DNA from 2 places in the Solibacillus sp. FSL W7-1472 genome. Region 2 is predicted to be linked to the other one. Evidence: riboswitches for the same ligand, from Rfam matches in the RefSeq annotation. Region 2 holds a riboswitch; the other holds the start of a gene.
What was found. Region 2 has a riboswitch for FMN ahead of ribE (riboflavin synthase). Riboswitches for the same ligand answer to the same signal wherever they lie in the genome.

Region 1 (4,784 bases), 780 kb from region 2:
CCCGATTGTTAAATATAAAGCCAATGCAAAAAACAATCCAAACACCGGATGTACTTTACTTGCCAAATCACGCAATCCATTACTTCCCGACAATCCGATTGCCAGAATTCCTAAAAACGGCAAACCAATTGCCGTAACTAAAAAGCCAATTAGCGCAAACCAATAATTCGTTCCTGCCAATTGCCCCATTTGAATCGGAAATATTAAATTTCCCGCTCCAAAAAACATACCAAACAGCATCGTTCCGATTACTGCATAGGTTGAAAATGGTATTTTTTTGTCCATCATATTCTCTCCCAAGATGTCATTTCATGGTGTTTTAATGAAACGTCCTAATTTTCTTAACAATGTACAATATCATATCAGCCCTATAACAGAATGACAATAGTAATAGTAAATATAAAAGGAGCGGTGTCATAAAGTTAACACTTTTACGACATCGCTCCAAATTTTATTATTTAATTAAGCCAAATATTGTCGGCGCTGATTTTCAATCCATACACGCATTGTACGGTAAAGCATCGTCACGACAACAATCATCATAATTCCTTTAACAATATTAAATGGTAAAATACCCAGTACGATCGTTTCGTACATATTATATTCGAAGCCTAGTAAGTACGTATACAGCGGTAAGAACGCCACATAATTTAATGCTGCCATTCCTAGTGACATAACAACCGTAGAAACCACTAAGCCTGTCATTAACCCTTTTGCAGAAGGGAATTTTTTATAAATATAGTAAGCTGGTAAAATGAATAATACACCTGTAGCAAAGTTTGCCATATGACCTACCGGAATCCCTTCAGGAGCCCCTGTGTAAATCCAGTCAAGCACATTTTTGACAAGTTCAACTAGAATACCCGCAACAGGACCCATTGTAATTGCCGCAATCAATGCTGGCACATCACTGAAATCAATTTGTAAAAACACTGGGAACCATGGTAGTGGGAAGTTTAACAACATTAGAACAAATGAAACTCCACTCAGCATTGCGATTGTTACGAATGATCGTAACTTTAAACTTCTTTTTTGCATATAAATCTCTCCTCTTTGCTGATTCCATCTCGCAAGAAGAAAGGACGTATCAAATCATTTCATGAAAAAACCCTTATACTCAAATAGAGCATAAGGGAGAAATAGGCACACTTAAATAAAGGGTCTATCAGTGCATTTGCAGCAATTCCTGATTTTTGTATACGAAAAAATATTCCGCAACAAATAAGGAACTTGAAAATAAGTACTGCAAAGCACGGCATTTTCAAAAAAATGACGACCGTACCTTCACCTTCTCCCATCCAGACTATACTGTCGGCTTTGGAATTGCACCAAATCCTGCACACAAAAGTGGCTCGCGGGCTCGAAAAGTTTGACATAACTTCCTCCAAGTAAATGGTCAGAGGTTATCACTTTTATTACCGCCGGTCGGGAGTTACACCCTGCCCCGAAGATGAATCAATATGAAATTATGTAACAATTACCTTGCTACAATTCTTATTATATATAAAAAAAAGGAATTGTAAAGCCCATTGCTTACAATTCCTAGTAAATTAATTTGGATTATTGAAATTCATAATGGATACGATTTGCAGCAATCGGCTTCTCCACTGGTTTTGTGAAATCAAAACCGCCCCATTGTTCCTGTACAATATTTTCGAATTTGACTTGTTTATCAAAACTTGCCGCTGTCATTATTAACCCTTCAATCATTCGCATTGCTTGTGCAGGCTCGTAATTCTCCAAGTTTAAAGGCTCTTCAAATGTAATCGTAACGACTGATTCAGCGTCTTCAACTTTTAAATATACACCTGGCAATATAACCGTTCTATATATATCGTTCGCTTCCACCGTCATATTTTTGATTGCTTCTTCGACATTTGTAAAGCTCATTCGGAAATTCGGACTTAAATATACCGCCCCATTGCGCATCTGATACATAAAATAATTATATTGAGCGTTCTCATCATTTAATAGAAACGGCTCATTTACATCGCCAATATGATCGAAGTAAATTGGTTTTCCGGAGATATTTTCTATTTGCACTTCCGTATATGCATCACTGAAAGTATCGACAAGTGAACCAAGATAATTCGATAAGGAAGCTGTTCCTGCATCATATTGGTGACCCTCCGGCAATATGTGAACTAGCGTGTTCCCTTCTTCTCGCAATTCACCCTTGTAAGGATGATATTCATTAAACCCGAGCGACTGTTCATCAAGCAACGGACTGAATGTATTATAAAGTTCCAGCTTTGACGGATTTTCTGTACCTGTTTTTTCGGCAACAACTTCATTTGGAATCAATATGCTCACTGGTACGCTTTCTGCATCATCCCCTGCAAGACCAATTTCTAATAATGTGTTGTCGGCAAGCTCATTTTCATAAACTAACGTTTGCTCCGGTTGAGCTTCCGTCGTAAAACTATTAATCATGGAGCGCTCATTTTGTGTAGACGCATCTTCTTTTGCACTCATCGTCATATTTTCTTCCGTTTCTGGAGTCTGAATGTCAAATGTTTCATTTTGCATTGTGACGGACTCATTATTCCCTATAAATTGTGCGCTGATTAAAACAATAATAAATATTGATGCAATCGAAACGAATAACGGTGTCCAACGGATGCCTTTTTGATTGTTTTGCTGTATATGAGGCGGATCTTCATTAAATGCTCCATCATCCTTTAATCGATTAAATACCTCATCTTTTGAACGATGATCGGTTACTTTCGGTGCTTTTTTCAGAAAAAGTTCAATCTCTTTTTCATCCCAATGCTCCTTTTTCATAATGGATTCGCCTCCCTTCCTTCTTGCGCTTCCAATAGCAGCCGCAGATTCTTTAAAGCACGGTGCTGTGTCGTTTTAACTTTGCCGGGCGTCCACCCTAAAATTTCAGCTGTTTCCTGGATGGACAGTTCTTGAATAAATCGCATAATAATAACCATTTTCTGATCTCCTGAACATTCTTCCAATGCAACCAATAATTGATGGAGCTGATCATTTAATTCGGTAAATTGTTCAGGTGAAGGGATTGGGCTTACGAGTTGCTCTGTCTCCCAATCAAATGCTGTAAATGCATGCTTATCACGTACTTGTTTTTTTCTAAAATGATCGATCGCTACATTTTTTGCTATTGAAAACAGCCAGGTCTTTTCAGAGCTTTTCCCTTCGAAACGGTCGTATGATTTTAATACACGAACATACACTTCATGGGCAAGATCCTCAGCTGTGGTACGGTCTTTTACTAAGTAGAACAAAAAATTAAAAACATCCTGATGATACGTATCGTATAATCGATGGAAAATGGATTGCTGCACCCATCCCACCTCCATTCACGTAATTTGTCGTTTTCGAAACAAAAAAGTTACAATAATCATCCGTTTATAAACGAACTAGTCAATTAAAAAGAAAAGTTTATCACTTTGAGCGATTCAAAATGATAAACTTTTTCATACTCATTATTCCATTACCCCATTTTTTTAAGGTAATGGCAAGTAAAATGTAAAGGTTGTACCTTGCTGTTCGACACTATCAACAGAAATTCTTCCGTTATGTGCTTCCACAATATTTTTCGTAATGGCCAGACCTAAGCCCGTTCCGCCTTTTGAGCGAGTACGTGCTTTATCAGCTTTGTAGAACCGTTCGAATACATATGGCAAATCATCTTGAGGAATGCCTTGCCCTGTATCGCTTACTTGAATTTTTGCGTAATTTTGCTCATTTATCATTGAAACAGTCACGGATCCATCGGCTGGTGTATGGCGAATCGCATTATCAATTAAGTTCGTTAACACTTGCTCGATGCGGTCCTCATCAATCGAAATAAGCGTTTCGTCCGAAAAATCTGTTTCAATCTGCAGTTGCACATGCTTTTCTTTCGCTGTTTGGTCAAACTTATGTGTCATTCTTTCAATAACTGTAACTAATGGTACTTCTTCCTTATACAGGGTCATATGTCCCGATTCCATCCGCGCCAAGTCAAGTAAATCTGTTACAAGACGACTCATACGCTGTGATTCATCATATATTACACGGATCATATCTATACGTTCTTCCTCTGTTGTCACAACCCCATCAATAATCGCCTCTGAATAGCCTTGTAGCATCGCGATTGGTGTCCGAAGTTCATGTGAAACATTGGCGATAAAATCCGATTTCAGCTTTTCCAGTTTTGTTTCCTCGGTTTTATCTCGTATAACAGCGACTGCACCACGAATGGAGTCCCTGCTGTACAGCGGACTAATCGTTATACTGTAATAGGATTTTCCCATTTCAAACTCTTCGTCCAGCTGATCTTCAAAATTCAAAACATGATCAAGCATTTGGTAAAGTTCATCAGGTATCGGCTTGGAGCTGTCCAATCCTTTTTCGACGAACCATTTTTGCAGTAGCCGCTCTGCAGGAGGATTGCTCACTAAAATCGTTTTATCACGATTAAATGTAATAACGGAATCGGTCATCGATGTTAAAATACTCGATAATTGTTCTTTTTCCTGGTTGATCACTTCCAAATGATGCTTCAATTGGCGACCCATCTGGTTAAACGCAACGGCAAGCTGACCAATTTCATCATTTTGCTTCGTTTCAATTTTAGAATCGAAACGTCCCTTTGCCAATTCGAATGCATGCTCTCTCATTTTACGCAATGGAAGCGTTATTTTAGAAGATAGGAAAAATGCAAAAATTGTCGTCAATATAAATGCTATGGCTGCAGCTATAACAACAATTTTCGTTGTTTCATTACTTGTCTGGTGTAACGCATCGGGATTTTTGTATATAAAAACGGC
Region 2 (4,784 bases):
TTTCGTAATTTCATATATTTTTCGCCGCCCATCGTCTTTTGCCAAAGCGATTAATCCGTCTTTTTGCATTCGTGATAGGACACCATATAACGTTCCGGGCCCCATTGTTAAACGGCCTTTTGATACTTCTGTAATGGACTGCATTAATTGATAGCCATGATTTGGACGCATTAACGCCAATAATACGTAGTACATTGCTTCAGTCATTGGCCCGCCATTATAAGACATATTCATTCCTCCAACTATTATGTCATGCGATATATCGTCTGACATAATAGTAAATGACAGGGAATAATTTGTAAACTTGTTATTAAAAGAAAACGAAAAACCACTCCAACATGTTGGAGTGGTCAGCACTAAGCATTCTTAAAACATCTTATTCAAGTTTGCCATTTCAATAGCGGACATTGCGCTGTCGTAGCCTTTATTACCCGCTTTTGTACCAGCGCGTTCAATCGCCTGTTCGATATTTTCTGTTGTGACAATACCGAAAATTACCGGAACCCCTGTATCCAAGCCTGCTTTGGCAATTCCTTTTGCTGCTTCGTTACATACATAGTCGTAATGTGTAGTTGATCCGCGAATGACCGTACCTAAACCGATTACTGCATCATAATTATTTGTTTCAGCCATTTTTTTTGCAACAAACGGTACTTCAAAAGCACCTGGCACCCATGCTGTATCAATGTTTGCTTCGTCAACACCGTGACGTTTTAAACCATCCAGTGCACCGCTTAATAACTTATCATTAATAAATTCATTGAATCGCCCAACGACAATTCCGATTTTCAAATCTGTTCCGACTAATTGTGCTTCAAATGTTTTTCCCATTTTAATTGCTCCTTTTTATACCGATACGGTAGTTAATTTTATATATTGAACTAAGTCTTCGATTGTAATAAATTTCAGTTTATGTTTTTGCGCTAGCTTTTCGAGCTGCGGCAAGCGGGCCATTGAACCATCTTCGTTCATAATTTCACAGATGACCGCGACTTCATTCGAACCGCAAAGCTTTGCCAGGTCAACGCCTGCTTCCGTATGCCCTCGACGTTCCAACACGCCCCCCTGTTTTGCAATGAGGGGGAATACATGGCCCGGACGATGAAAATGCCCCGGTTCTGTTGCTGGATCCAGCAATGCTAACATCGTTTTAGAACGCTCAAATGCACTTATACCTGTCGTTGTATGGATATGATCGATACTAATCGTAAAAGCCGTTTGATATGTATCGGTATTGCTTTGCACCATTGGATGAAGGGAAAGCTTTTCTGCAATTGCAGATGAAATTGGTGTACAAATTAACCCTCTTCCATAAAGCGCCATAAAATTAATATTTTCCGGTGTAGCGAATTCTCCTAACACAAGAAAATCCCCTTCATTTTCACGGTTCTCGTCATCTGACACAATAATAATCTCACCGTTTTTCAATGCCTGAATTGCTTCTTCAATCGTATTCATTTATCACCACTCCTTTAAAATCCGGTACGTTGCAAAAAGTCCATTGTAATCGTACTTCCCGTTTGATTTTGTAAATGTTTTTTTACATATTTTCCGATTAGATCTGTTTCAATGTTCACAACATCTCCTGGCTTTTTATAGCCTAGTACAGTCTGCTCATACGTATGAGGGATTAAGGAAATGGTAATGAATGTGTCTGTCACCTCAAAAATCGTTAAACTCGTGCCGTCTACTGTAATCGAGCCTTTCTTGATGCATTCTGCAATCAAATGCTTTTCCATTGCCAAATCAATATAAACTGCATTGGCGACCGGTCTTTTCCGTTGAATTGTCGCTATCCCATCCACGTGGCCCGATACAATATGCCCCCCGAAACGACCATTCGCCGACATTGCCCGTTCCAAATTGACAGGCTTACCTGCTGCTAATTGCTGGAGGCTGGTTGCTTTGACGGTTTCCGGCATAACATCCGCCAAAAATACGGTTGGCGAGAAATGCTTTACGGTCAAACAGACACCGTTAACGGCAATACTGTCCCCGAGTTGGACATCCTCTAAAATTTTGCTTGCGCGAATGGCTAGTTCCATCGCTTGTGTGGACTGGCTGATCGTTTCAACCGTTCCAAGTTCTTCAATGATTCCTGTAAACATCCTGCTCACCTCTTTTTAATAATAAAAAAGAACCCCGATTGAAGTCGGAGTTCGATGAGAGGAAAATTGAGCATCATCAAATAAGCTTTTTGAAGATAATTTTCAAAAAACTGCTGACATTGCTTCCTTCTCCCATCCAGACTATAACTGTCGGCTTTGGACTTGCACCAAATCCTGCACACAAAAGTGGCTCACGGGCTTAGAGATTACTCATCACCGTCGATTGGGAATTTCACCCGACCCCGAAGGAAATTATTTTTCAATGGAAATAAAAAAATCCCGTCACAAGGCGCGACAGGAAAAGTGTATAGCAAAAAACCACATTAAAAATCAAAAAATTTTAAAAATGTGTTGCCATTCCTTCTCCCATCCAGACTATAACTGTCGGCTTTGGATTTGCACCAAAATCCTGCACACAAAAAAGTGGCTCACGGGCTTAGAGATTAACTCATCACCGTCGATTGGGAATTTCACCCGACCCCGAAGGAAATTATTTTATTTGAAAGTTATTGTAACATAAATAAATTAAAAAGCTAATAGTATTTTAGCACTTACTTACTTTTTGTTCCCTCAATCTTTTTACATCTACCCCTCTATCAAATTAATATTTTGAAACTTTACTCATGGTAATACGTAGAAGAATATACATAATATCACAGAAAATAGAAAGGACTTATTGCAAGCTGATTTTAATTGTCTCTCATTTGCTTGGTTGCTTTTTTTAAGTTTTAATTTGTATAAAATATAGTGTCGGATAATCTTCAGTAATATAAAAAAACAAATACCTTTTTAACGATAATGGAGGCTTTTATGGCGAATAATTCACAATCGAATAAATATCTTATCTTTCTAGAACTACTGTTTTATGCAGCTTTACCCTATGCAATATGGAAGTTTGGCCGAGAGCCTTTTGGTGACTATGCTGCGATGCTGCTGTCCACTGTTCCCGGGATAATTTATACTGTTTACCGCTTTGCTAAGGATCGGCAGTTTAATGTGACGGGCTTGTTTATTTTAGGCTCGATGCTTATAGGTACTACAGTAGATTTATTGTCAGGTTCAGCGGAGCAAATGATTTGGAATAATGTTTATTTAGGTCTTTTTTACACATTTCTCTATGTAATTTTATTTATTATAAAAAAGCCTTTTCCTTTGTATGTTGCAATTGATTTTGCATATTTGCAAGGCTATGCACGAAAGGACAGTAAAGCTTTGTTCTTTCAAAAAGGGATTTTCGAATGGTTTCAGCTGATCCAGATTGTTTTCATTATTCGAGGACTTGTTATGGCAGGAATTACGGTCTTTCTGCTACAGAAATACGGAATTGACAGCTATGGGGATATGCTGATTTATAAACGTATAGCAAGCTGGCTGTTTTCCGGCATAGTAATGGGTATGTTCTTCTACATTAATGTAATCGTGCAAAATTACACGAACAGGGTACAGGAAAAAAATGATGAAAAGCTGCCGGAACCTGAAGTTATGGCGAAGTAATTTTTTGTGAAAGGATGATGGTGATGAAGAACACAGCAAATGTAAAAGAATGTCCAAAATGCGGCGGCACGGAATTAGGTAGAGGAAAACATAGCGGCTACAGTGTTATGGCCCCTGTTAATAAATTGAGTTTGGGTTGCAATATCGAATACATTATATGTACACATTGTGGATTTATCATTGAGGGCTATGTCGTAAAGCCCGAGAAATTTAAAGGAACATTTTAATTTAGACTTCCACTTACTAAAAGCCCATTGCATCCTGCAATGGGCCTCTCATTTTCTATATTATAAAAAATTACATCTTCCAACTACCTCTGCTTTTACTGAATAATATGCTTTTTGTATCTCCTTTGCATCCGTTGGATATGTCGCCATCAATTCATCACGCAACTCTTTAAGCTTTTTTGTATAACTTCCTGTAAAGCCATTCATTATAGCCGTCAAAAACACGGGGCTGTAATTTGTTTTCATTTGATTCATAGTAACCGCCCCTTCATTAATTCAACTGTTTTAGTCGCTCTTTTGCGGCCACCATATTTTTTAATGATGCAATCGTCTCTTGTTCCGTACGAGTTTTCAGGCCACAATCGGGATTGATCCAAAATTGTTCTTTTGCGATTACTTTTTTACCTTTTTCAATAATGGCTGCCATTTCTTCCACAGTTGGAATACGCGGGCTATGAATATCATATACACCTAAACCAATTCCTAGTTTGTATGGTGTTTCTTTTAGTACTTTTATGAGTTCTCCGTGGCTTCGTGATGTTTCAATTGAAATCACATCCGCATCCAATGATTCTATTACATCTATAAAATCGTTGAATTCACAATAACACATATGTGTATGAATCTGGGTCGTTTCACGCACACCGCTTGTCGCTAATTTAAACGCATTTACACTTGCATCGATATAAGCCTTATGCAGACTTTTACGGATCGGCAAGCCTTCTTTCAATGCAGGTTCATCTACTTGAATAATATTGATTCCCGCATTTTCAAGTGCTCTTACTTCTTCTCTTAGTGCCAGGCCGATTTGATAAGCAACTTCTGAGCGCGCTAAATCATTTCTTACAAATGACCAGTTCAATATTGTAACGGGTCCCGTCAACATCCCTTTGACCGGTTTTTCCGTAAGTGATTGTGCCGCACTTACTTCCTTTACTGTCATCGGTTCTATCCA

Region 1: another riboswitch for FMN. It lies ahead of MKY07_RS06120 (ECF transporter S component); the one in region 2 lies ahead of ribE (riboflavin synthase).

The regions. Positions count from the first base shown of each region.
Region 1 is NZ_CP150208.1:1,269,193-1,273,976, reverse strand. Features, by position in the region: gene brnQ (branched-chain amino acid transport system II carrier protein) at 1-285, opposite strand, end outside; gene MKY07_RS06120 (ECF transporter S component) at 463-1,038, opposite strand; FMN riboswitch at 1,283-1,456, opposite strand; gene MKY07_RS06115 (hypothetical protein) at 1,561-2,784, opposite strand; gene MKY07_RS06110 (RNA polymerase sigma factor SigX) at 2,781-3,314, opposite strand; gene MKY07_RS06105 (ATP-binding protein) at 3,477-4,784, opposite strand, start outside.
Region 2 is NZ_CP150208.1:2,047,534-2,052,317, forward strand. Features, by position in the region: gene MKY07_RS10065 (PadR family transcriptional regulator) at 1-228, opposite strand, end outside; gene ribE (6,7-dimethyl-8-ribityllumazine synthase) at 367-831, opposite strand; gene ribB (3,4-dihydroxy-2-butanone-4-phosphate synthase) at 847-1,458, opposite strand; gene ribE (riboflavin synthase) at 1,473-2,108, opposite strand; FMN riboswitch at 2,229-2,362, opposite strand; FMN riboswitch at 2,463-2,600, opposite strand; gene MKY07_RS10085 (VC0807 family protein) at 2,919-3,602, shown strand; gene MKY07_RS10090 (hypothetical protein) at 3,890-4,084, opposite strand; gene metE (5-methyltetrahydropteroyltriglutamate--homocysteine S-methyltransferase) at 4,101-4,784, opposite strand, start outside.